4 regions of the Roseovarius sp. THAF9 genome follow, and region 3 is predicted to be linked to each of the others. Evidence: riboswitches for the same ligand, from Rfam matches in the RefSeq annotation. Region 3 holds a riboswitch; each other region holds the start of a gene.
What was found. A riboswitch is a leader RNA that binds a small molecule or an ion and turns the genes downstream of it on or off. The one in region 3 is predicted to bind thiamine pyrophosphate.
Positions count from the first base shown of each region.

Region 1: linked by a shared signal. The riboswitch ahead of thiB (thiamine ABC transporter substrate binding subunit) and the one ahead of thiD (bifunctional hydroxymethylpyrimidine kinase/phosphomethylpyrimidine kinase) in region 3 are both predicted to bind thiamine pyrophosphate.
Region 2: linked by a shared signal. The riboswitch ahead of thiC (phosphomethylpyrimidine synthase ThiC) and the one ahead of thiD (bifunctional hydroxymethylpyrimidine kinase/phosphomethylpyrimidine kinase) in region 3 are both predicted to bind thiamine pyrophosphate.
Region 4: linked by a shared signal. The riboswitch ahead of FIU86_RS05805 (FAD-dependent oxidoreductase) and the one ahead of thiD (bifunctional hydroxymethylpyrimidine kinase/phosphomethylpyrimidine kinase) in region 3 are both predicted to bind thiamine pyrophosphate.

Region 1 is NZ_CP045404.1:3,697,859-3,703,257, forward strand. It holds gene FIU86_RS18145 (phosphoserine transaminase) at 1-815, opposite strand, end outside; gene serB (phosphoserine phosphatase SerB) at 1,264-2,136, shown strand; TPP riboswitch at 2,418-2,529, shown strand; gene thiB (thiamine ABC transporter substrate binding subunit) at 2,563-3,555, shown strand; gene FIU86_RS18160 (thiamine/thiamine pyrophosphate ABC transporter permease ThiP) at 3,531-5,087, shown strand; gene FIU86_RS18165 (ATP-binding cassette domain-containing protein) at 5,074-5,399, shown strand, end outside.
Region 2 is NZ_CP045404.1:1,664,249-1,669,647, forward strand. It holds gene thiC (phosphomethylpyrimidine synthase ThiC) at 1-1,588, opposite strand, end outside; TPP riboswitch at 1,696-1,816, opposite strand; gene FIU86_RS08195 (phasin family protein) at 1,880-2,245, opposite strand; gene FIU86_RS08200 (sulfurtransferase TusA family protein) at 2,441-2,668, opposite strand; gene FIU86_RS08205 (cytochrome c biogenesis CcdA family protein) at 2,773-3,525, shown strand; gene FIU86_RS08210 (hypothetical protein) at 3,590-4,855, shown strand; gene FIU86_RS08215 (cytochrome P450) at 4,852-5,399, shown strand, end outside.
Region 3 is NZ_CP045404.1:54,062-59,460, reverse strand. It holds gene FIU86_RS00270 (exo-alpha-sialidase) at 1-1,116, opposite strand, end outside; gene thiD (bifunctional hydroxymethylpyrimidine kinase/phosphomethylpyrimidine kinase) at 1,275-2,099, opposite strand; TPP riboswitch at 2,136-2,224, opposite strand; gene smpB (SsrA-binding protein SmpB) at 2,465-2,941, shown strand; gene FIU86_RS00255 (hypothetical protein) at 3,039-3,329, shown strand; gene sseA (3-mercaptopyruvate sulfurtransferase) at 3,411-4,268, shown strand; gene FIU86_RS00245 (amino acid aminotransferase) at 4,268-5,399, shown strand, end outside.
Region 4 is NZ_CP045404.1:1,177,563-1,182,961, forward strand. It holds gene FIU86_RS05790 (thiamine phosphate synthase) at 1-447, opposite strand, end outside; gene FIU86_RS05795 (thiazole synthase) at 444-1,217, opposite strand; gene thiS (sulfur carrier protein ThiS) at 1,221-1,418, opposite strand; gene FIU86_RS05805 (FAD-dependent oxidoreductase) at 1,402-2,397, opposite strand; TPP riboswitch at 2,494-2,595, opposite strand; gene FIU86_RS05810 (peptidoglycan-binding protein) at 2,924-3,880, shown strand; gene FIU86_RS05815 (exopolysaccharide biosynthesis protein) at 4,116-4,733, shown strand; gene FIU86_RS05820 (hypothetical protein) at 4,874-5,062, shown strand; gene FIU86_RS05825 (hypothetical protein) at 5,116-5,399, shown strand, end outside.

The DNA.
Region 1 (5,399 bases), 430 kb from region 3:
ATCAGGCCACTCAGCCCGCCGACCGAGCGTGCCCAGTCGAGCGCCAGCAGGTAATCCTCCACCGCCAGCATCGACGGCGTGTTGATCGTCGCACCCTCGAAAATGCCCTCGTTCAGCTTGCCACCCTTGGTCAGTCGGAAAATCTTCGGCATCGGCCAGGGCGGCGTATAGCTCTCCAGCCGTTCCACCGCGCGGGGGCTCAGGATCAGCATCCCGTGCGCCGCCTCGCCGCCCAACACCTTCTGCCAAGAGAACGTCACCACATCCAGCTTGTCCCACGGCAGGTCCTGCGCAAACGCCGCAGAGGTCGCGTCACAGATCGTCAGCCCCTGACGGTCCGCCTTGATCCAATCGCCATCCGGCACGCGCACGCCGCTCGTCGTGCCGTTCCACGTAAAGACCACGTCATTGTCCGTATCCACGCCGTTCAGATCGACGATCTCGCCATACTCGGCTGTCTTGACCTCGGCATCGAGCTTCAGTTGCTTCACCGCATCGGTGACCCAGCCCGCGCCAAAGCTTTCCCAAGCCAGCATCTCGACCTTGCGTTCGCCAAGCAGGCTCCACATCGCCATCTCGACCGCGCCGGTATCGGACGCGGGCACGATGCCGACCTTGTAGTCGTCGGGAATCCCCAGCACCTCGCGCGTGCCGTCAATCGCGGCCTTCAGCTTGGCCTTGCCCACGGCGGCACGGTGCGACCGGCCCAACGGGGCGTCGTTAAGCTTGCTCAGGTCAAAAACGGGGGGTTTGGCACAGGGGCCGGAGGAAAAACGCGGATTCGCCGGCCGCGTCGCCGGGTAGTCAGTAGCCATTGCTGCTATCCTTCCAGATAAGCGCCCCTCGTTGGGGAGGGGTGTCCCAATTGTCTGGATACGCCTGTCGCCCGCAGCCCGCAAGCCTAGAAATCGCTTGCCAGCGGCAGTTCAGTGTACGGATGCGACCCGGACGGCTATCATAGGAAACTTCGTTTCGGCGCGCGTAGGGTGGGTGAAAACCCACGCGCTCCATCCCAAGCCGCGTGGTCGCCAGACCGCGGGATGGCGACCGCCAGCACTTCAGGGCACTTTATGTCAGCTAAATCCGGAAAACTTTTGATCGGCGCGCCGACGTCTCCCAATCGCCAGCTCGTCCGGGCGGTCTGGCGATCGCGCGGCAGCGCAGTGAGCTGCGCCTTGATTCCGCGCGGCCAATCATCCCCACCTAGAACCCCACCCCAACCTGCGCTATGCCGCACCTTAAGCGCACAGCGGAGACGCCCCCATGTTCACCACCACCCTCATCGCCCCTCCGGGCACACTCGACCCCGCCCTGGTCGAGAACCTGCGCAACGCCTGGGGCGGGTTCGACGCCCGCTGGCTCTCGCCCGACGAGGCGGCGGAGTTCGACATGGCCGCGCTCCCCGACAACCAATGGGAGGTCTGGGACAACCTGCAAACCCTGCGCACCGACCTTGTCGTCCAACCGTCCGAAAACCGCCGCAAGCGCATGTTGCTGGCCGACATGGACAGCACCATGATCCAGCAGGAGTGCATCGACGAACTGGCCGAGGAGGCCGGCGTCGGCGCTCATGTGAAAGACATCACCGCCCGGGCCATGAACGGTGAACTCGACTTCGAAGGCGCCCTTCTGGAACGCGTCGCGCTTCTGAAAGACCTTCCCGAAGACGTCATCGCCGAGGTGCTCGACACCCGCATCACCCTCATGCCCGGCGGCGCCACCCTGCTCGCTACGATGAAGGCCCACGGCGCCTACACCGCCCTCGTCTCGGGCGGCTTCACCGCCTTCACCTCGCATATCGCGACATTGCTCGGCTTTGACGAGAACCGCGCCAACACCCTGCTTGTCGAGAACGGCAAGCTCACCGGCGACGTTGCCCGTCCCATCCTGGGGCGCGCGGCCAAGGTGCAGGCGCTCGCCGACATCACCGCCCGCCTCAACATCTCCGACATCGACGTGCTGGCGGTGGGCGACGGCGCGAACGACCTCGGGATGCTCGCCCGCGCCGGCAGCGGCGTCGCGCTCCATGCCAAGCCCTCCGTCGCCGCCGAATGCGATCTGCGCATCAACCACGGCGATCTCACGGCGCTCCTTTACCTGCAAGGTTACGACCGCAACGATTTCCAGATCCTGTAGGGTGGGCGAAAGCCCATGCGCCCTCGGTCAGCCCGCAACAGTCCGCACACCCCGTCCCGGGCGTGACCCGGAACCTCACCGGCTGTGGCAACCGTCAACCTGCTCTTACTTCGCCGCAACCCCGCGCTGTACGTTTACTCTGCTACCAGCGACGCCAACACCGACGCGATACCACCCGAATACCGACGCGATACCGACGTCATTCCGGGCCTTCCGACGAGATTAACCTTCCGATTCGCCAATTCGCCTTGTCCCGCCCACGGCTTGCCCCTACGTTCCTCTTTGAAACCTCGGGGTGTCGACCGGCCAAGACCCGGCGACTGAGATGCACATCGCGAACCCGTTGAACCTGAACCGGCTGACACCGGCGGAGGGAAGGTCATGCACCCGCATCGCGCCGCCCCTTCCGCCGAAAGGGAGGATGCCATGAAACGCCTTGTTTTCACTGCGGGATGTCTGCTCACCGCCACGTCCGCGATGGCGCAGGACTCAAGCGGGACGCCCGAACTGACCGTCTACACCTATGACAGCTTCGTCGCCGACTGGGGCCCCGGCCCGCAGATCGAAGAGGCGTTCGAGGCCACCTGCAACTGCGATCTCAATCTCGTCGGCGTCGAGGACGGCGCGGCCCTTCTCGCCCGCGTCCGGCTGGAGGGGCAGAATACCGACGCCGACATAGTCCTCGGCCTCGACACCAACCTGATGGCCGCCGCCAAGGACACCGGCCTTTTCGCCGAACACGGCCAGTCCCCCGACCTCGATCTGCCGATCTCTTGGGACGACCCGGTCTTCCTGCCCTACGACTGGGGCTATTTCGCCTTCGTCCACGACAAGGACATGGACGCGCCCAAAAATTTCAAGGCCTTGGCCGACAGCGACACCTCCATCGTCATCCAGGATCCGCGCTCTTCCACGCCCGGCCTGGGCCTGCTGATGTGGGTCAAGACCGCCTATGGCGACGAGGCCCCGGCGATCTGGGAAGGCCTGTCGGACAACATCGTCACCGTCACCAAGGGCTGGACCGAAGCATACGGCCTTTTCCTCGAAGGCGAGGCCGACATGGTGCTTTCCTATACCACATCGCCCGCCTATCACCTGATCGCCGAGGAGGACGCCAGCAAGACCGCCGCCGCCTTCGACGAGGGCCATTACATGCAGGTCGAGGTAGCCGGGAAACTGGCCTCTACTGACCAGCCCGAACTGGTCGATCGCTTCCTCGCGTTCATGCTGACCCAGGACTTCCAGTCCGTCATCCCGACGACCAACTGGATGTATCCGGCCAAGGAGCTTGAGGGGGGCCTGCCCGACGGATTCGACACCCTGATCCAACCGGAAAAATCCCTGCTGCTCAGCGCCGAAGAGGCCGCCGCCGCCCGCGATGCAGCGCTGGATGAATGGCTGAACGCGCTCAGCCGCTAAGCGCCAGACCGGGATGGAGCGCCGCCGCCCTCGTGGCGGTGCTCATCTTCGGGGCGCTTCTGGCGGTCGCCCTGCGCGCCGAAACCGGGCGCGGCTTCAATGCTGCCGACTGGGCCGCCCTGCGCTTCACGCTGGTACAGGCCACCCTATCAGCCTTGTTTTCCGTGCTTCTGGCCATCCCCGTCGCCCGCGCCCTCGCCCGCCGCCGGTTCCGCGGCCGTAGCCTGCTGATTGCCCTTCTGGGCGCCCCGTTCATCCTGCCCGTGATCGTCGCCGTGCTCGGCCTGATCGAGGTCTTCGGGCGTGGCGGCTGGGTCAGCGCGGCCCTCGGCACGCTCAGCCTGCCTCCGGTGCAGATCTACGGGCTTCACGGCGTGGTCCTCGCGCATGTGTTCTTCAACCTGCCGCTTGCCACCCGCCTTGTCCTGCAAGGCTGGCAGGAAATTCCCGCCGAACGTTTCCGCCTTGCCACGCTTCTGGGCATCGATGGCTGGTCGATGTTCCGCGTGATCGAACTGCCCATGCTTCTGCGTCTAGTCCCCGGCGCCTTCACCGTGATTTTCGCCATCTGCCTCACCAGCTTTGCGGTCGCGCTCACCCTCGGCGGCGGGCCGCGTGCCACCACGATAGAACTCGCCATTTACCAAGCGTTCAGGTTTGACTTCGATCTTGGGCGGGCCGCGCTTTTGTCCGCCGTGCAGCTTGGCCTGACGGTTTTCGCCGGTGGCATCGCCCTCTGGCTGGCGCGCGGCGAAGGGTTCGGCTCCGGTCTCGACCGCGGGTTGCGCCGGTTCGACGGAAAAACGACCACCGCGCGGTGCATTGACGCGCTGTTCATCCTTGTCGCGGCAGTCTTCCTGCTCGTGCCGCTCATGGCCATCGCTCTGTCCGGCCTACCCGGCTTTGCCGACATGCCGGGCCAGGTCTGGACCGCCGCGCTCACCTCCCTATGGGTCGCCGCGCTCAGCACGGTCCTGCTGCTGTGCATGGCCTTGCCCATGGCCACCGCCATCGCGACAGAACGGGGCCGTATGGTTGAAATCGCGGGCCTTCTCGGCCTCGCCGCCTCGCCGCTCGTGATCGGCACCGGGCTCTTCATCGCCATCCGGCCCTATGCCAACCCCCAAGCCTTCGCGCTTCCCGTCACCGCGCTGGTCAACGCTATCACCGTCCTGCCCTTCGCGCTGCGCATCCTCGTGCCCCGCGCCCGCGATATCATGGCGCGCCAAGGCCGTCTCGGCCTGTCTCTCGGCATGGCCGGTTTGCCTTTTTTGCGCCATGTCCTGCTGCCCCGCCTGCGCCCGCAGATCGGCTTTGCCGCCGGTCTGGCCGCCGCCCTCTCGATGGGCGATCTCGGCGTCATCACGCTCTTTGCCGACCCGGACGTGGCCACCTTGCCATTGCAGATCTACCGCCTCATGGGCTCCTACCAGATGGAGGCCGCCGCCGCCGCGTCCTTCCTTCTGCTGATCCTGTCCTTCGGAGTCTTCTGGCTGCTGGACCGTGGGGGGCACCGCCATGCTGAAACTTGAGGGCGCGACCATCCGCAACGGCAGCTTCGCGCTGACCGCCGACCTCACCGTGCCAGACAGCGCGACCGTCGCGGTGATCGGCCCCTCCGGCGCGGGCAAGTCCACCCTGATCGAAGGGATCGCGGGCTTCCTGCCCGTGAAGCATGGCCGCATCACGTGGGACGGCATCGACATCACGGATCAGCCCCCGGGCGCCCGCCCCGTCGCCATGCTCTTTCAAGAGGACAACCTCTTTCCCCACCTGACGCTCGCGCAGAACGTGGGCCTCGGCCTGTCGCCCAACCTGCGCCTGTCGCAGGACGACAGGACCCG
Region 2 (5,399 bases), 1.6 Mb from region 3:
GGTCCAGCGACAGGTTGAACTGATCCTCCCAGCGGAACTCGAACCGGGCGCGGCTCAGCGCATCGTCGCGCCGTTGCGCCCCGGGCAGACCCTTGGCCAGATCGGCGGCGTGGGCCGCGATCTTGTAGGTGATCACGCCGGTCTTCACATCGTCCCGGTCGGGCAGGCCCAGATGCTCCTTCGGCGTCACGTAGCACAGCATCGCGCAGCCGAACCAGCCGATCATCGCCGCGCCGATCCCGCTGGTGATATGGTCATACCCCGGCGCGATATCCGTGGTGAGCGGTCCAAGCGTATAGAACGGCGCCTCGTGGCAGCACTCCAATTGCTTGTCCATGTTCTCCTTGATCTTGTGCATGGCCACATGGCCCGGCCCCTCGATCATCACCTGGCAATCCTTGGCCCAGGCGATCTTGGTCAATTCGCCCAGCGTCTCCAATTCGGCGAACTGCGCTTCGTCATTGGCATCCGCGATGGACCCGGGCCGCAGCCCGTCGCCAAGGCTGAACGACACGTCATAGGCCCGGCAAATGTCGCAGATCTCCTCGAAATGCTCATAGAGAAAGCTTTCGCGGTGATGGTGCAGGCACCACTTGGCCATGATCGACCCGCCACGCGACACGATGCCCGTCACCCGGTCCACCGTCATCGGCACCATGTGCAACCGCACGCCGGCATGGATGGTGAAATAATCCACGCCCTGTTCCGCCTGTTCGATCAGCGTGTCACGGAACACCTCCCAGGTCAGGTCCTCGGCGATCCCGTTCACCTTCTCCAGCGCCTGGTAGATCGGCACGGTCCCGATCGGCACAGGGCTGTTGCGAATGATCCATTCCCGCGTGTTGTGAATGTTGCGCCCGGTGGAAAGGTCCATCACCGTGTCCGCGCCCCAGCGGATTGCCCACACCAGCTTGTCCACTTCCTCCTCCATCGAGGATGTGACGGCGGAGGTGCCCATGTTGGCGTTGATCTTCACCAGGAAATTGCGCCCGATGATCATCGGCTCGCTTTCGGGGTGGTTGATGTTGGCCGGGATGATCGCCCGGCCCGCGGCCACCTCGTTACGCACGAATTCGGGCGTCACGTAATCGGGTATATTGGCGCCCCAGTCATTGCCGTCGCGGGCTTCGGACACGGCCTCGCGCATCTGGTTCTCGCGGATCGCGATGAACTCCATCTCCGGCGTCACGATGCCAGCACGGGCATAGGCCAGCTGGGTGACAGGTTTGCCGTCCCTGGCCCGCATCGGTGCGGCAATATTGGGAAATTCCGGCGTCAGTCGGTCGCCTTCGACGAAACCGTTATCCTCGGGCTTCACATGACGGCCCTCGTATTCCTCGACATCGCCGCGCGCCTCGATCCAGTCGCGGCGCAGGCGGGGCAGCCCTTCGCGGATATCGGTCAGAACATTCGGGTCGGTATAGGGCCCGGAACTGTCATAGACGGGCAGGGGTTCCTCGCCGGACGTGGGATGCACGGAAATCTCGCGCATCGGCACGCGGATCTCGGGGTGTTGCGTGCCTTTCACGTAGATCTTGCGCGACGCGGGCAGCTCGCCCGTGGTGATCTTGGGATTGGGTACGTTCATTTTGGCGCTCCTCAAGCGATTACTCGAAAAGACACCAGATGAGTCGTGGCTTGAGGGAAACGCGGGGGCGATGCGCCCCGTCTTCGGAAAACAGTGCCCGGATGTCCGGGGATGCGATCCTAGCTTCCTACGCCAGTGTCAACTGGGTCAGGTTCAAAGGGTCGCGTCACCGGGCACATGCCCTGTCAGCCTCTCAGTCCCCTGGGCGGGACCCCCCTGCGTAAGCGAGAGGCTAGCGAAGCGCCGCCGTCATTTCAACGGACAATCGGGAAAAGTCTTGGGCGGTGCGGATCAGACCGGCACATCGTCGTAATTGCGCCGGGTCGTCGGGGCGGTGTCCTTGATATCCACCTTCATCGCCACGCCCATCATCTCCATCATCCGCCGCGTTTCTTCGGTATAGTCCGTGAACGCCTTCTTCATGAAATCGCTTTGCACCTGCATCAGCTCCTGCGGCGTTTTGCAGGCCAGCATCGCGCGCTGCGCCTCCAGGTCCTTCTCCAGCCGTTCGGACATGAAGCGCATGCTTTCCTGCACCATGTCGAACCATGCGGTCGTCGCCACCGGGCTGAACGCGGCCATCGCGGCCGCCATGCCAGCATGGGCCGGGTCGGTCGCGTCCGGGGTTTCGGTGGGTTTCTTCGTCGATTTTGCCATCTGCGCCACTCCTTCCGAGCTTCGGCAAAGGCCGCGGTGGCGCGGTCTTTGCGGGAACGTCTTCCGATCTGGCACAACACACCGAAACACGCGCCTCGCGCCATTCGGGAACGTAACAATTATATGACGTGGCTCCCCTGAGGTACAGCGCAACCGGCCTGCCGCCCCCTGCGCCGTTGTCGCACCCCGCGCGTTTCAGCCCTTGCGCACCCGGTAAAGCGTAACAGCCCCGTCCTCGACCGTCTCGATCAGCTCATGCCCCGCCTCGGCGCAGAAATGCGGCACGTCGATCACCGCCGCCGGGTCATCCGCCCGCAGCACCACCACCTCGCCCGCACCAAGCGGCTTCATCCGCTTGCGCAGCTTCAGCACGGGCAGGGGGCACAAGAGCCCCACGGCGTCGATGGTCTCAGGTTCGCTCATGCGCGTGGAGGTAATCCAACCGTTACAGCCTGTCCACCGAGATGTGACCCGCCCGTGACCCCACGCCGCGTGACGCCCCCCGAATTTTGCACTAGACGAAAGGCATGTTCGGAATCGATCTCATAGACGCCACCCTGATCCCCGCCATGGCCATCGCGCTCGTGGCCGGCGTCTTCTCGTTTCTCAGCCCCTGCGTACTGCCCATCGTGCCGCCCTACCTCGCCTACATGAGCGGCGTCACCGTGACCGACCTGCAGTCCGAGCGCACCACGCGCAACAAGGCGATTCTGCCCGCGCTTTTCTTCGTGCTGGGCCTGTCGACCGTGTTCCTGTTCCTCGGCTTCGCCGCCTCGACCTTTGGCCGCGCGTTCCTGCAATACCAGGACTACTTCAACACCGCCGCGGGCCTCATCGTGATGATCTTCGGCCTGCATTTCCTTGGCATCTTCCGCATCGGCATCATGGACCGCGAGGCGCGCCTCGACGTGGGCGACAAGGGCGGCACCACGTTCGGCGCCTATATTCTCGGTCTCGCCTTCGCCTTCGGCTGGACGCCCTGCATCGGCCCGCAGCTGGGCGCGATCCTGTCTCTGGCGGCGTCCGAAGCCTCGGTCACCCGCGGCACGCTGCTGCTCGCGGTCTATGCCGCGGGGCTTGGCATTCCCTTCCTGCTGGTCGCCGCGTTCCTGCCGCGCCTGACCGGCCTGATGGCCTGGATGAAACGCCACATGGATCAGATCGAGCGCATCATGGGCCTGCTCCTCTGGACCATCGGCCTCTTGATGCTGACGGGTGGGTTCGCCGCCTTCTCCTACTGGCTGCTCGAGATGTTCCCGGCGCTGGCACTGGTGGGCTAAAGCCTTACTCTCGCCCCAATAATGGGCTAATGTGGCAGCAAGAAGAGGCCAAGACAGGTCTGGCATGAGCAGCCCCACCCAAGCCCCCGTCACCCGCCGCCGGGTGTTCTACCTACCGGGATACGATCCCATCCATCCCCGCCGCTACCGCGAGCTCTACCGCAAGGAGGGCGCGGAACAGGCGGGCCTCTCGGGCTATGACCTCGCCCTGTCGGCCCGGACCTCCGAAGGCCGCTATGGCTGGCAAGTGGATGCGTATATCGACGGGCACGACATCCATACCGAGTTCGACGTGCTGGTCTGGTCCGACATTGTCCGCGACAGCATGGAACGCGGCATCGCCGGCACCTACCTGCAACTCATCCGCACCGCCTGGACCTATATCGCCTCCGGCGCGCTCTTTCGTCTGATGCGCCTGCGCAAGGGGCCGGTCATCGCGGCCCTCTACCCAGTCGGGTTCCTGCTGGTGCAACTGGCGCTGGCGCTGCTGCTTGCTTTCGGCGTCTGGTACGGATTTGTCGCAGGGTGGGAAGCCCTGTTTCGCAAGCCCGATCAGTGGTTTTCCGACGGTTTCACCTTTGCAATCTATGCTGGAATTCCCATAAGCCTTGTCGCAGCCTACCTGCTTCTGCGCTGGTTCAAGGCCCGCGACAACAAGCTCTTCGCCTATTACCTCATGCACGACTACGCCTATTCGGCCCAGTCCAAGGGCGCCAACCCGCCCGAGCTCGAGGCCCGCATGGCCGAATTCACCACCGAGATCGCCGCCGCACTCACCACGGACGTGGACGAGGTTCTGGTGGTCGGCCATTCCTCCGGCGCGCATCTGGGCGTCTCCATCCTCGCGGACCTCATCCGGGCAGGCCGCATGCCGGAAAACGGCCCGACACTCTCGTTCCTCACGCTGGGGCAGGTCGTTCCTATGGTGTCCTTCCTGAAAGACGCCCACCGCCTCCGCGCAGACCTGCACTACCTCTCGACCCGCGAGGAACTCGCCTGGGTCGACGTCACCGCCCCCGGCGACGGCTGCGCCTTCGCGCTCTGCGATCCCGTCGCCGTCTCCGGCGTTGCGCCGGAAAATCAACGCTGGCCCCTGATCCTCTCGGCGGCCTTCACCCAGACCCTCAGCCCGGAACGTTGGAAGGCCCTGCGCTGGCGCTTCTTCCGCCTGCATTTCCAGTATCTCTGCGCCTTCGACCGCCCCGGCGATTACGACTATTTCCAGATCACCGCCGGGCCGCAAACTCTCGGCGAACGCTACGCCGACCGCGCCCCGTCCCCCAGCCGCATCACCCGCGCCACCTCCCGCTTCACGAGCATGGCCGCATGAGCCAGCCGCCCAAGCCGCCCGCCCGGACGGGCCGCGTTTCGCTCTGGCGCTACATGCGCCTCTTCCGGGCCGACATCCTCTCCGCCCAGCCCGCAAGGCTCTACCGCGCCTGGATGGCCGAATTCCGCACGCCGTTCTTCCGCTCCTACCTCTGCAACCAGCCCGAACTGGTCGACCTTGTGCTGAAAGACCGCCCCGACGATTTCCCGAAATCCGACCGCGTCCGCGAAGGGCTCACGCCGCTTCTGGGCAATTCTGTCTTCGTCACCAATGGCGAGACATGGAAACGCCAGCGCCGCATCATAGACCCCGCCTTCGAGGGGGGACGTCTGCGCGATACCTTCCCCGCCATGCTGGCCGCGGGGCAGGGGGCCGTGGCGCGCCTCGCCGATCACGCCACCGGCCAGCCCGTCGAGATCGAGGCCGAGACCAGCCACGTCGCCGCCGACGTGATTTTCCGCACGCTCTTCTCGATCCCGATCGAGGATGAGATTGCCACCCGAGTCTTCAACGAGTTCCGCGAGCATCAGCGCACCCAGCCGAT
Region 3 (5,399 bases):
CCGCGCAATCTCGCGCCAGCTGTCGCCCTCGTCAAGGCTGGCAAAGACAGACCCCGAATTGGTTCCGAAATACAGCCCCGGCGTATCCAGCGTATCCCCCGCCATGGCCTGCCGCAGCACGGTGAAGAAACAGTTCTTTTGCGGCAGCCCCTCGCGCAGCGCCTCCCACGTCTCGCCCCCGTCGCGCGACCGCCAGACGGCGCAGGCCGCGTCGGGCGGATACCGCCCCGCCATGTCGCCATTCAGCGGCAGCGTCCAGATCGTGCGCGGATCGCGCGGATGTACCCGGATCGGAAAGCCGAAGGTCGACGGCAGACCCGGCGTGATGTCGTCCCACGACCGCCCGCCATCAGAGGACCGCCAGACGCCGTGATGGTTCTGCTGATAGAGCAGGTCCGCGTCGCCCGGGGCGCGCATGATGTTATGCACGCAATGCCCGGTCTCACCGCCGCTCGGGGCGGCGGGATGGTCATGCGCGCCGCAGGCCTCGGCATTGGACAGCCGGTTGCGCCGCTCCCAAGTCGCCCCGCCGTCCTCGGTGGCAAAGACCCCGGCGGCGGAAATCCCGATCCATTGCTTTTCGGGCGCGCCGGGGTCGAACACGATCGTGTGCAGGACCAGTCCCGCCGCCCCGGGGTTCCAGTCCTTCGCCGACGGATGCGCGGTCAGCGCATCCACCTGGGCCCATGTCCGGCCATGATCGGTACTCTTCAGAAGGGTCGCGGGCTTCGTCCCGGCATACAGCGTCCCGTGCGCGAACCCCAGCGACCAGACCTGTTCAAAGGCGTCGTCGAACGGCAGCGGCGCGTCGGTCCAGCCGATCATCTCGGCAAAGCCCGGATCGTGCGCCGCCCAGTCATCCATCTGCCCGCGCGTCAGGCGCTCCAGCGTCCAGGACCGGCCCCGATCCTCTGACCGCCACACGCCTGCCCCGAAAAACGCACCGCCACCCCCGGCCCAGATCGTGCCGGTGTCGGGATCGCCCGCCATGTGGTTGATGCACCAACCGTCGCAATGCGGGCCGGTCACGTCCCAACTGTCGCGGCCCGCGCCTGCGGACAGGATAAAGGCACCCTTGGTGGTCCCGACAAGAAGGCTGACGCTGGGAGAAGGCATGGCACGGGGCTCCGCTTGGGTTGCCAGAGCCTACCACGTCCCGCCGCGATTCCCGAGAGCGGGAACCGGCCGATCCGGATCCGCCAAAGGCAATCTTGTTTCCATCGGGTCAGAGGTCCCGGATCAGGTCCGGGGCGGGGTGCGCTCTGATACGAACGTCACGCCCATATCCCCGCAAAATGATGCGTCGGCCCATGGCCCGACCCGACATCCAGCGCTCCGGCCCCGGCAATCGCCCGCGCGACATAGGCCTTGGCCTCGGCCACCGCCTCGGGCAAAGGGTCTCCCCGCCCGATCCGGGCCGCCAGCGCCGCCGACAGGGTGCATCCCGTGCCGTGGGTGTTCCGCGTCGCCACCCGCGCGCCCTCGAACCAATGCACGCCACCCGCATCAGCCAGCACGTCCGGGCTGCTCTCGCCCTCAAGGTGCCCGCCTTTCAGCAGCACCGCGCCACAGCCCAGCGCCCGCAACGCCTCCGCCTGTTCGGCCATCGCCTCCCGCGTCACCGCCTCGTCGCAGCCCAGCAACGCCGCCGCCTCCGGCACGTTCGGCGTGATCACCGCCGCCTTCGGCACCAGCGCTTCGCGCAGCGCCACCACCGCGTCCTCGGCCAAAAGCGACGCGCCCCCCTTGGCCACCATCACCGGGTCCAGCACCACCGGCACGTCCGGCAAGGCGTCCGCCACCGCCCGCGCGATCTCTGCCGTGGCGATCATTCCGATCTTCACCGCGTCGATCCGCACATCCTCGGCCACCACCCGGATCTGATCCGCCACGAAGTCCGGCGGCACCATGTGCACGCCCTGCACGCCTTGGGTGTTCTGCGCCGTCAACGCCGTCAGCACCGCCATGCCGTAGGCTCCGTTCGCCGAGATCGCCTTGAGATCGGCCTGCACGCCCGCCCCACCCGACGGGTCCGAGCCCGCGACCGACAGGATGTTGGCAATCCGGCCCTTGGCTGTGTTCCTTGTCTCGAGGGTCATCCGGCTCCTTTCGAGGCGACGAAAGGCTGGGTCCGACCGGCTCCGGTCCCGCCTTCCTCCGCCAGCATGATCTGGTTCAGGTTCAAAGGGTGCATCTCAGCCCGAAGGCGCCCCTGGCTCGGACGTCAGGATAAGCGCGGGCGGCCCTCTGTCAACCGCACCGGCACGGCGCGCAACGCGCGGCGTCTTTACGAAAGGGGTTCGCGTCCGTGCACCAACGCGATACAGTCGGACATACCGACGCGATACCGACGCGGTTTTCGACTTCTTCCCAGTGTTAACTTTTCGATTCGGCCACAAGGGGTTGGAAGGTGGACCTGCAGGGGCTATCTTCGTTTCTTGCACGTTCCCAAGGCAGGCCCGACATGGTGAAACCCAAGATCAACCCGAACTACAAGGTCGTCGCCGAGAACCGCAAGGCGCGGCACGACTATGCCATCGAGGACGATCTCGAATGCGGAATGGTGCTCGAAGGCTCCGAGGTCAAATCCCTGCGCCAGAAGACTTCCAACATCGCCGAAAGTTACGCCGCGGTCGAGGATGGCGAGCTGTGGCTGGTCAACAGCTACATCGCCCCCTACGAACAGGCCGTGCCTTTCGGCCACGAGGACCGTCGCCGCCGCAAGCTCTTGGTTTCCCGCAAGGAAATGGCGCGCCTTTGGAACGAGACCCAGCGCAAGGGGATGACCCTCGTGCCGCTGGTGATGTATTTCAACGACCGCGGTATCGCCAAGATCAAGATCGGCATCGCCAAGGGCAAGAAGAACACCGACAAGCGCCAGACCGAGGCCAAGCGCGACTGGAACCGCCAGAAGCAGCGGCTTTTGCGCCACGGTATGTGACGCCTTTGGTTTTCGCCCTCCGCGGCTGACGCGCCATTTGCTACTATCTTGCCCGTGTCGCGCCACCCGCGCAGCCTGGAAGGGGAAGACCAAAGGCATGGATCTACTGCTCAGCCTCATTGCCGGCGCCATCGGCGGCAACGTCGCCGGCGGCCTTGTTCCCCGCTTCAATCTCGGCCTCATGATCAACTCTTTCGCCGGTGTTCTCGGCGGCGCCCTGGGCGGCCATGCCCTTGGCTTGCTGGGCTTTGGCGGCCTTGCGCAAACCGCGCCCGACAGCGCCGCACTCGACCCCACGGCACTGACGACTCAACTGGCCGCGGGAGGACTGGGCGGCGGCGCCTGCCTTCTGGCCGCTGGTCTGCTGCGCAATCTGCTGACCCGCTGACACTGGGCACAGCACACCCCGCCCGCTTGCACTGTCCCGCGTCCCGCGCTACGTCAATAGCAACGGTTTCAGGGGGCTGTCATGGCAAACGACGATCCGAAAACACTGGTATCCACCGATTGGCTGGCGGCGCATCTCAATGATCCTGACCTGCGGGTTCTGGATGCCACCTATTTCCTGCCGGGCGTCGAGCGCGACGCGAAAGCGGAATACGACGAGGCCCACATCCCCGGCGCCCGGTTCTTTGATATCGACGACATTTCCGACCATCGCTCCGACCTGCCGCATATGGCGCCTCCGGTGGAAAAGTTCATGTCGCGCCTGCGCCAGATGGGCGTGGGCGACGGTCACCAGGTGGTGGTCTACGACAGCCACGGCCTCTTCTCGGCGGCCCGTGTCTGGTGGCTCTTTCGCCTGATGGGACAATACGACGTGGCGGTTCTGGACGGCGGCCTGCCCAAGTGGCTGGCCGAGGGCCGCCCGACCGAGGACTTGCCCCCGATGATCCGCGACCGGCACATGACTGTCCGGCGCGAGGCGCACCGGGTCAAGGACGTGACGCAGGTCGCCTCGGCGTCCAAGCTGGGCGACTACACCATCCTGGACGCCCGTGCGCCCGGTCGGTTCCGGGGTGACGAGCCCGAACCGCGCGAAGGGCTGCGCGCCGGGCACATCCCCAACTCCCGCAACGTGCCCTACAGCACCCTGCTCAACGACGACGGCACGATGAAATCCCCCGACGAATTGCGCGCGGTCTTCGATGCCGCCGGCGCGGACCTCTCGAAGCCCGTCATCACAAGCTGCGGCTCCGGCGTGACAGCTGCGGTGATCAACCTTGCGCTGGAACGGATCGGCAAGATCGACCACGCGCTTTACGACGGATCATGGACCGAATGGGGCGCCTTCCCCACCGTCTCCGTCGCAACCGGAGAAGCCTGATGTTCGAACACCTCAAAGAGCAACCCGCCGACAAGATCCTGGCTCTCATGCAGGCCTACAAGGACGATCCGCGCGACACCAAGATCGACCTCGGCGTCGGTGTCTACAAGGATGCCGAAGGCCGCACGCCGATCATGCGCGCGGTCAAGGCCGCAGAAAAGGAATGGTGGAAAGAGGAAGAGACCAAGGCCTATGTCGGCCTCGCGGGCGACCCGGCCTTTTCCGACGCGATGATCAAGCTCATTCTCGACGATTCCGCCCCGCGCGACGCGGTGGCGGCAGTCGCCACGCCCGGCGGCACCGGCGCAGTGCGGCAGGCGTTTGATCTGGTGAAGATGGCCAACCCGGGTGCGCGCGTGTTCGTCTCGGACCCGACCTGGCCCAACCACCTCAGCATCCTGAAACACATGGGGATCGAACACGTCCCCTACCGCTATTTCGACAACGAAACCGGCGGCGTCGATTTCGACGGCATGATGCAGGATCTGGACGGCGTTCAGGCAGGCGACGTGATCCTGCTGCACGGCTGCTGCCACAACCCGACCGGCGCCAACCTGACGATGCAGCAATGGGGCGAGGTGACCGACCTCGCCAACGCCAAGGGCGCTATCCCGATGATCGACATCGCCTACCAGGGCTTCGGCGACGGCCTCGATGCTGATGCGGCCGGCACGCGCCACGTCGTGTCCTCCTGCCCCGAGGTCCTGATCGCCGCCAGCTGTTCCAAGAATTTCGGCATCTATCGCGAGCGTACCGGCCTTCTGATGGCCGTCTGCCAAGACAGCGCCCGCCGCCCCACGACGCAGGCGAATCTGGCCTATCTCAACCGCCAGAACTATTCCTTCCCGCCCGATCACGGTGCGCGGCTGGTCTCGCTGGTGCTGAACGACGACGCCCTCCGCGCCGATTGGCAAGCCGAACTCGAAGAGGTTCGCCGCGGCATGCTGGGACTGCGCGAGCAACTGGCGCAGGAGCTACGCAGGCTCTCGGGCTCCGACCGTTTCGGCTTCATCGCCCAGCATCGCGGCATGTTCTCGCGTCTCGGTCTCGCGTCCGACAAGGTTGAGGCGCTGCGCCGCGATCATGCGATTTACATGGTCGGCGACAGCCGGATCAACATCGCCGGACTTA
Region 4 (5,399 bases), 1.1 Mb from region 3:
GTCGCCAATCAGGCCGCGCCATTGCGTCAGGCGGTCGAGGCCCTGTTCGTGCCACTTCATCTTTTTCAGAATGGTCGGATAGATCGGGCCGAGGGCGATATAGTCGGGTTTCAGTGCCAGCGCGCGGTCGAGTTCGGCCTTGTCATGGGTGCTGATACCAAGGCGCAGGCCAGCATCACGGATGGAAGATATGTCAGCGGTATCAAGGTCTTCCTGTCCAAGATGAATGTAGGTGCAGCCAGTGTCGATGGCCTCGCTCCAATGGTCGTTGACGATGAGCGTGCAGCCATGCGCGTCGCAGACTGCCTTGGACCGCAGGATGTGGTCGCGCAGGGTGTCCGGTGCCGCGTCCTTCACGCGCAGTTGCACCAGCTTGATGCCAAGAGGCACGAGGCGTTCGATCCAGTCGGCGCTGTCGAATATGGGATAGAAGGGGTCGAGCGTCATTCGAGGAACGCCTTGCCGATGATCGGAGTCGACGGGGCGGCCATGTCGCGCGGCTCCATCGGGTCGGCGGATTGGGCGAGTTTCCCGGCCTTGAGGGCAAGCGCGAAGGCTTCGGCCATCGCCGCCGGGTCGCCCGCCTTGGCCACGGCGGTGTTGAGAAGGATTGCGTCATAGCCCAGCTCCATCGCCGCCGTCGCCTGTGAGGGCAGACGCAGACCTGCGTCGATCACCAGTGGCACGTCTGGGAAATGCGCCCGCAGCGCGCGCAGGCCGAAGATGTTGTTCAGGCCCAGCCCCGAGCCGATCGGCGCGCCCCAGGGCATAAGCACTTCGCAGCCGGCGTTGAGCAGGCGGTCGGCCACGACGAGATCTTCGGTGGTGTAGGGAAAGACCTGGAAGCCGTCCTCGGTCAGGATGCGCGCGGCCTCGACCAAGCCGAAGACATCTGGTTGCAGGGTATCTTCCTCGCCGATGACCTCCAGCTTGATCCAGGGCGTGTCGAACACCTCGCGCGCCATGTGCGCGGTGGTCACTGCCTCTTTCACGCTGTGGCAGCCGGCGGTGTTGGGCAGGATGTGCACGCCCAGATCGCGGATCAGGTTCCAGAAATCCTGGCCCGCGCGGTCCTGCCCACTTTCGCGGCGTAGCGAGACGGTGGCGACGCTGGCGCCGCTGCGCCGGAACGCCTCGGCCAGGATGGCGGGCGAGGGGTATTGGGCGGTGCCCAGCATGAAGCCGTTGGCAAGCGTGGTGCCGTAGAAGTCGCGCATGGCTCAGCCGCCCTGCATGGGCGCCAGCACTTCGATGCTGTCGCCTTCGGCAAGCGTGTGGTCGGCGCGCAAAGGCGCGGGCACGAAGGTGCCGTTGACCGCCGTCGCCACCTTGGCGTCGCCGTAGCCATGGGCCGCAAGAAGGTCAGCCAGGGTGGCGACCTCGGCAGTCACGGGCGTGCCGTTAAGCTGCAATTTCATCGGAAACCTCCGGTGTCTTGTCGTGAAGGATCAGGTCCGCGACCATACGGGCCAGCGCGGGAGCCAGCAAAAAGCCGTGGCGGTAAAGCCCGTTGGCGCGGATCAGTGTGCCGTCGCGGCGGATGCGCGGCAGGTTGTCGGGAAAGGCGGGGCGGCTGTCGACGCCGATCTCGACCACTTCGGCCTCGCCGAAGGCCGGGTTCAGCGCATAAGCCGTGCTGAGCAGTTCCAGCATGGCGCGGGCGGTGACGTTGCGTCCGGCGCGGCCCTCGACCATCGTGGCGCCGAGCATGAACATCCCGTCGCCGCGCGGCACGACGTAGATCGGCACGCGAGGGTGCAGCACGCGGATTGGACGTGACAGGGTCACATCGGGGCAGGAGAGGATCAGCATCTCACCTTTCACGCCGCGCAGATCGGTCAGGGCGTCGCGCGCGGCAAAGCCGCGGCAGTCAACCGTCAATCCCTTGGCGGCAAGGGCGTCCGGGTCGGCCTCTTCCTGTCGGAAGGTGGCACCGTCGGCAATGAGGCTGTTGTGGAGTGTCGCCAGCGCGGCGCGAGGGGCGAGATGCGCCTCGCTCTCGAAAAAAAGACCGCGATCAAAACGCGTGCCGAGGTCTGGTTCCAGTTCGGGAATCTCGGGGCCGGTGACGGCGCGGTGGCCCGTTGTCAGCCGGGCAAAGCGCGCGAGATCGGCCTTGTCGCGGCCCGGTGAAACCACTAGCGAACCGCGCCGGATGACGCAGTCGGTATGGGCCTTCCACCAATCGGCGGCCTCAGCCCCGAGGCGCAGCACGGGTTCCTCGGCGCTCTCGCCTTCACAAAAGGGGGCGAGCATTCCCCCGGCCCACCACGAACAGGCATGCGGCCCGGGCGTTGCGTGGCGGTCGATCAGAGTCACTGCCACGCCACGATCCAGCAGGGTGCGGGCCACGCACAGACCGGCGACACCGGCGCCGATGACGGTCACGGATGTCATGCCGGCGGGCCTGCTGCGGGCGTGGTCAATCGCTGTGTCACTGGCGCGTCTCCATGTCTGGGGGCGTGCCAACGTAAGAATGAGCCTGTGCCTTGCTTGCACATTCTACCCGTTCCCTACGCCGGTATTGCCCGGATCAGGTTCGACGGGTCGGTGCGCGCACCTCTCAGCCCTTTGCGGGCCCCCCGACGGATGAATTTTGCGGTCCGGCATCCTTGGTGTGCGCGGGCGCCGCATCGGTTGCATAGATAGTTCAGCGATGCGCGTGCTGCAACGTCTGATGCGCAATCTGGCCAATCCGGTGCGCGCCCAATTGGCCCGCCGGCGCGGCAGCGGTTGGCATTGCGCCGCCGTCGACGGGGCCGTTTCACGGGCTCAACCTTGACGTTCGGGCCCTTGCACGCCTTATTCTGCGCATAGGATCATGGAGGGCGATGTTGTGACAGGCGCACGCGGTTTGTTCAATCTTCGGTTTCGAGCGGGTGTCCGGATTTGCGCGGCGCTGACGCTCGGGGCGGGTGGAGCAATGGGTCAGACGCAAGGGGCAGAGCCGCTTCCCGAGCCACTGCCGGAGCCGCCGGTCACCGCGACGCCTCTCGAGGACTCTGCACCGGCGCAGGGCGGCGCCGGCATCGACGTGACCGGGGCGGATGCGGACCGGGCCGATCCTGCCGCCAACGGCGCGGCGGATGACGAAGACCGTGCAACAACGGCGCAGGTGCCCGAGGCGGACGTGCTGCCCGAACCGGCGACGACGCGCAATGATCCGCTGCCACTGGACCAGCCCGGCACGGCGCGCCCTCTGCGGGACCAGATCGCCGCCTGTTACAACGGTGCGACAGGCTCCGACGGCGATGACGCGGTTACGATCAGCTTCGTTCTGGACAGTGCGGGCCTCTTGCGGGGTATCCCCCGGCACGTGGGCGACGAGGCGCAATCAGCGATTCACCGGCGGCTGTTTCTGGATGCCGTCGTGGCACTGGAAGACTGCGCGCCCTATACTGTCAGCGGAACCGAAACGACCTATGAGGCGACGTTCACGCCTGAAACGGTGGGCACGGTCAACATCGTCGAGTCCGCCCCGCTGGTGACGGAGCCGGAGGTTCTGGGCACGGCGCGGGTGGATCCGACGGCGCTTGCGACCGAAGAGATCGAGGCGGCGCTGGACCTGTCGCGCAGCGAGCGCCGCGAGATCCAGAACCGCCTGCGCCTGGTTGAGCACGATCCCGGCGGCGCAGACGGCGTCTTTGGACCGAATACCCGCACGGCGATTACGTCGTGGCAGGCGGAGCAGGGCTTCCCGGTCAGCGGATATCTCGACGATTTTCAACTGACCGCCCTTCGCGAGCAAAGCGAGACCGAGTACCAAGCGTTCCTGCAAACTCAGCCCAAGCCGAAGCCCAAACGCAAGGCCAAGCGCGTGCGGGTCTGCAAGCGCGGGGTGTTCGGCGTGCTTTACGATTGCCGTTTCGTCTGGCGCTAGGCATACTGGAACATCACTCATCCTAAGCTCCGGGGGCAGTACCTGGGCCAATGCCACCGTCCTGACGGGAAACAGCGGGCGGGGCAGTTTTTGCGGGAACTGAATTTGGGCATCGGCGTTATATCCGCGATACAAGAAAGCCAAAGATGCATCACAGACAATCTGCAAGATTTCCTGGCCCGGCTCCGCGCCTCGAATTTTGGGACGGATCCTTTACATTGGCCGGTGGTGGTGAGTGCTCGGAAGACTGCGCACCGTGACCCGCACCACCGAAGTATCGAGTGCCCATCCTCTGATGGACGTGATCGAAAGGATCCGGTCGGTGGCCGACAAGCCGGAGGTTTCCCTGGGTTCGATCCTGGAGGCCGCCGGGCAGGCCGGGGTTCTGCCCCTGATTTTCGTGCCAGCGCTGATCGCGGCGACGCCACTGTCGGGGATACCGGGTGTGTCGATGGTTTGCGGTATTCTGATAGCGCTGTTCTCGGTCGAATTGATCCTGGGGATGAAGGAGTTCTATCTGCCGGGCCGGCTGAAGCGAAAGACCATCGATGGCGACAAGCTTGACCACGCGATGGCACGGATCACGCCGGTGATGGAGTGGATCGAGCGCCATACCGGTCAACGCCTTTCTTTTCTATTTCACCGCCCGTTGATGTGGGTGCCGCAGGGGATCTGTCTGCTGAGCGGGATGGCCATGCCGTTTCTTGAGTTTATCCCGTTCTCGGGGTCGATTGCGGCCACGGGCGTTTGCCTTCTTGTGATGGCGATGCTGACCCGCGACGGCTTGGTTTTCCTGTTGGCGATGCTGCCCTACGCGGTGGGCGCGGGGCTTCTGGCCCGGTTCCTGCTGTGAGGTGGCCGGCGGTCCTATTGCCGTTTTTTGCGCTGGGCGACTGGTACGCTCCGCAATCGGTTCTGGATCCGGCGGGGCGCGACGCCGAGGTGCTGGTGACGCTTTTCTAGTTGATGCTTGGTGGGGCCCGGGTGTTGTGGGTGGCGCTGAACTTGCTGATCTATTTTGTGACGAAGATTGTGCCGCGCCCGCTGAATGCGCATGCGGCCGAAGCGCTGACCATTGGGGGCGGCGTGGTTGTGCCGGTAATCCTGCGGTCGATCCTGCTGGCCTATGCGCTGAGCGAGATGCCCTGGCAGCGCGACAATGGCGAGGGGGTGCGCGTGTAGGTCACTGGCCACCAGTTCTGGGCACGCGCGAAAGCGGGATCATGTAAGAGGTGATGAGCCAGCTTCCCAATGCATCGGTCGAGCGGCTGACCCGGAATTTTGGTGGCGCCGCGCCCGAGGGCACGGCGCCGGAGCGGTCGGAGCTGGCCGCGGAAGTCCGGGTTTTGGCTTTTGCCGAGGGCGGCGCGCAAAGCGTGCCGGCGTGTCGGGCCTGTTACGGGCCGCAGAGCGCGCCGATCAATCCGGCCTTTCCGTCGCGAGCCGGACAGCACGCGCCCTATGTTGCCCAACACCTGACGCTGTGGCGTGAAGGCAACCGCGGCAGGGGCCGGGCGGC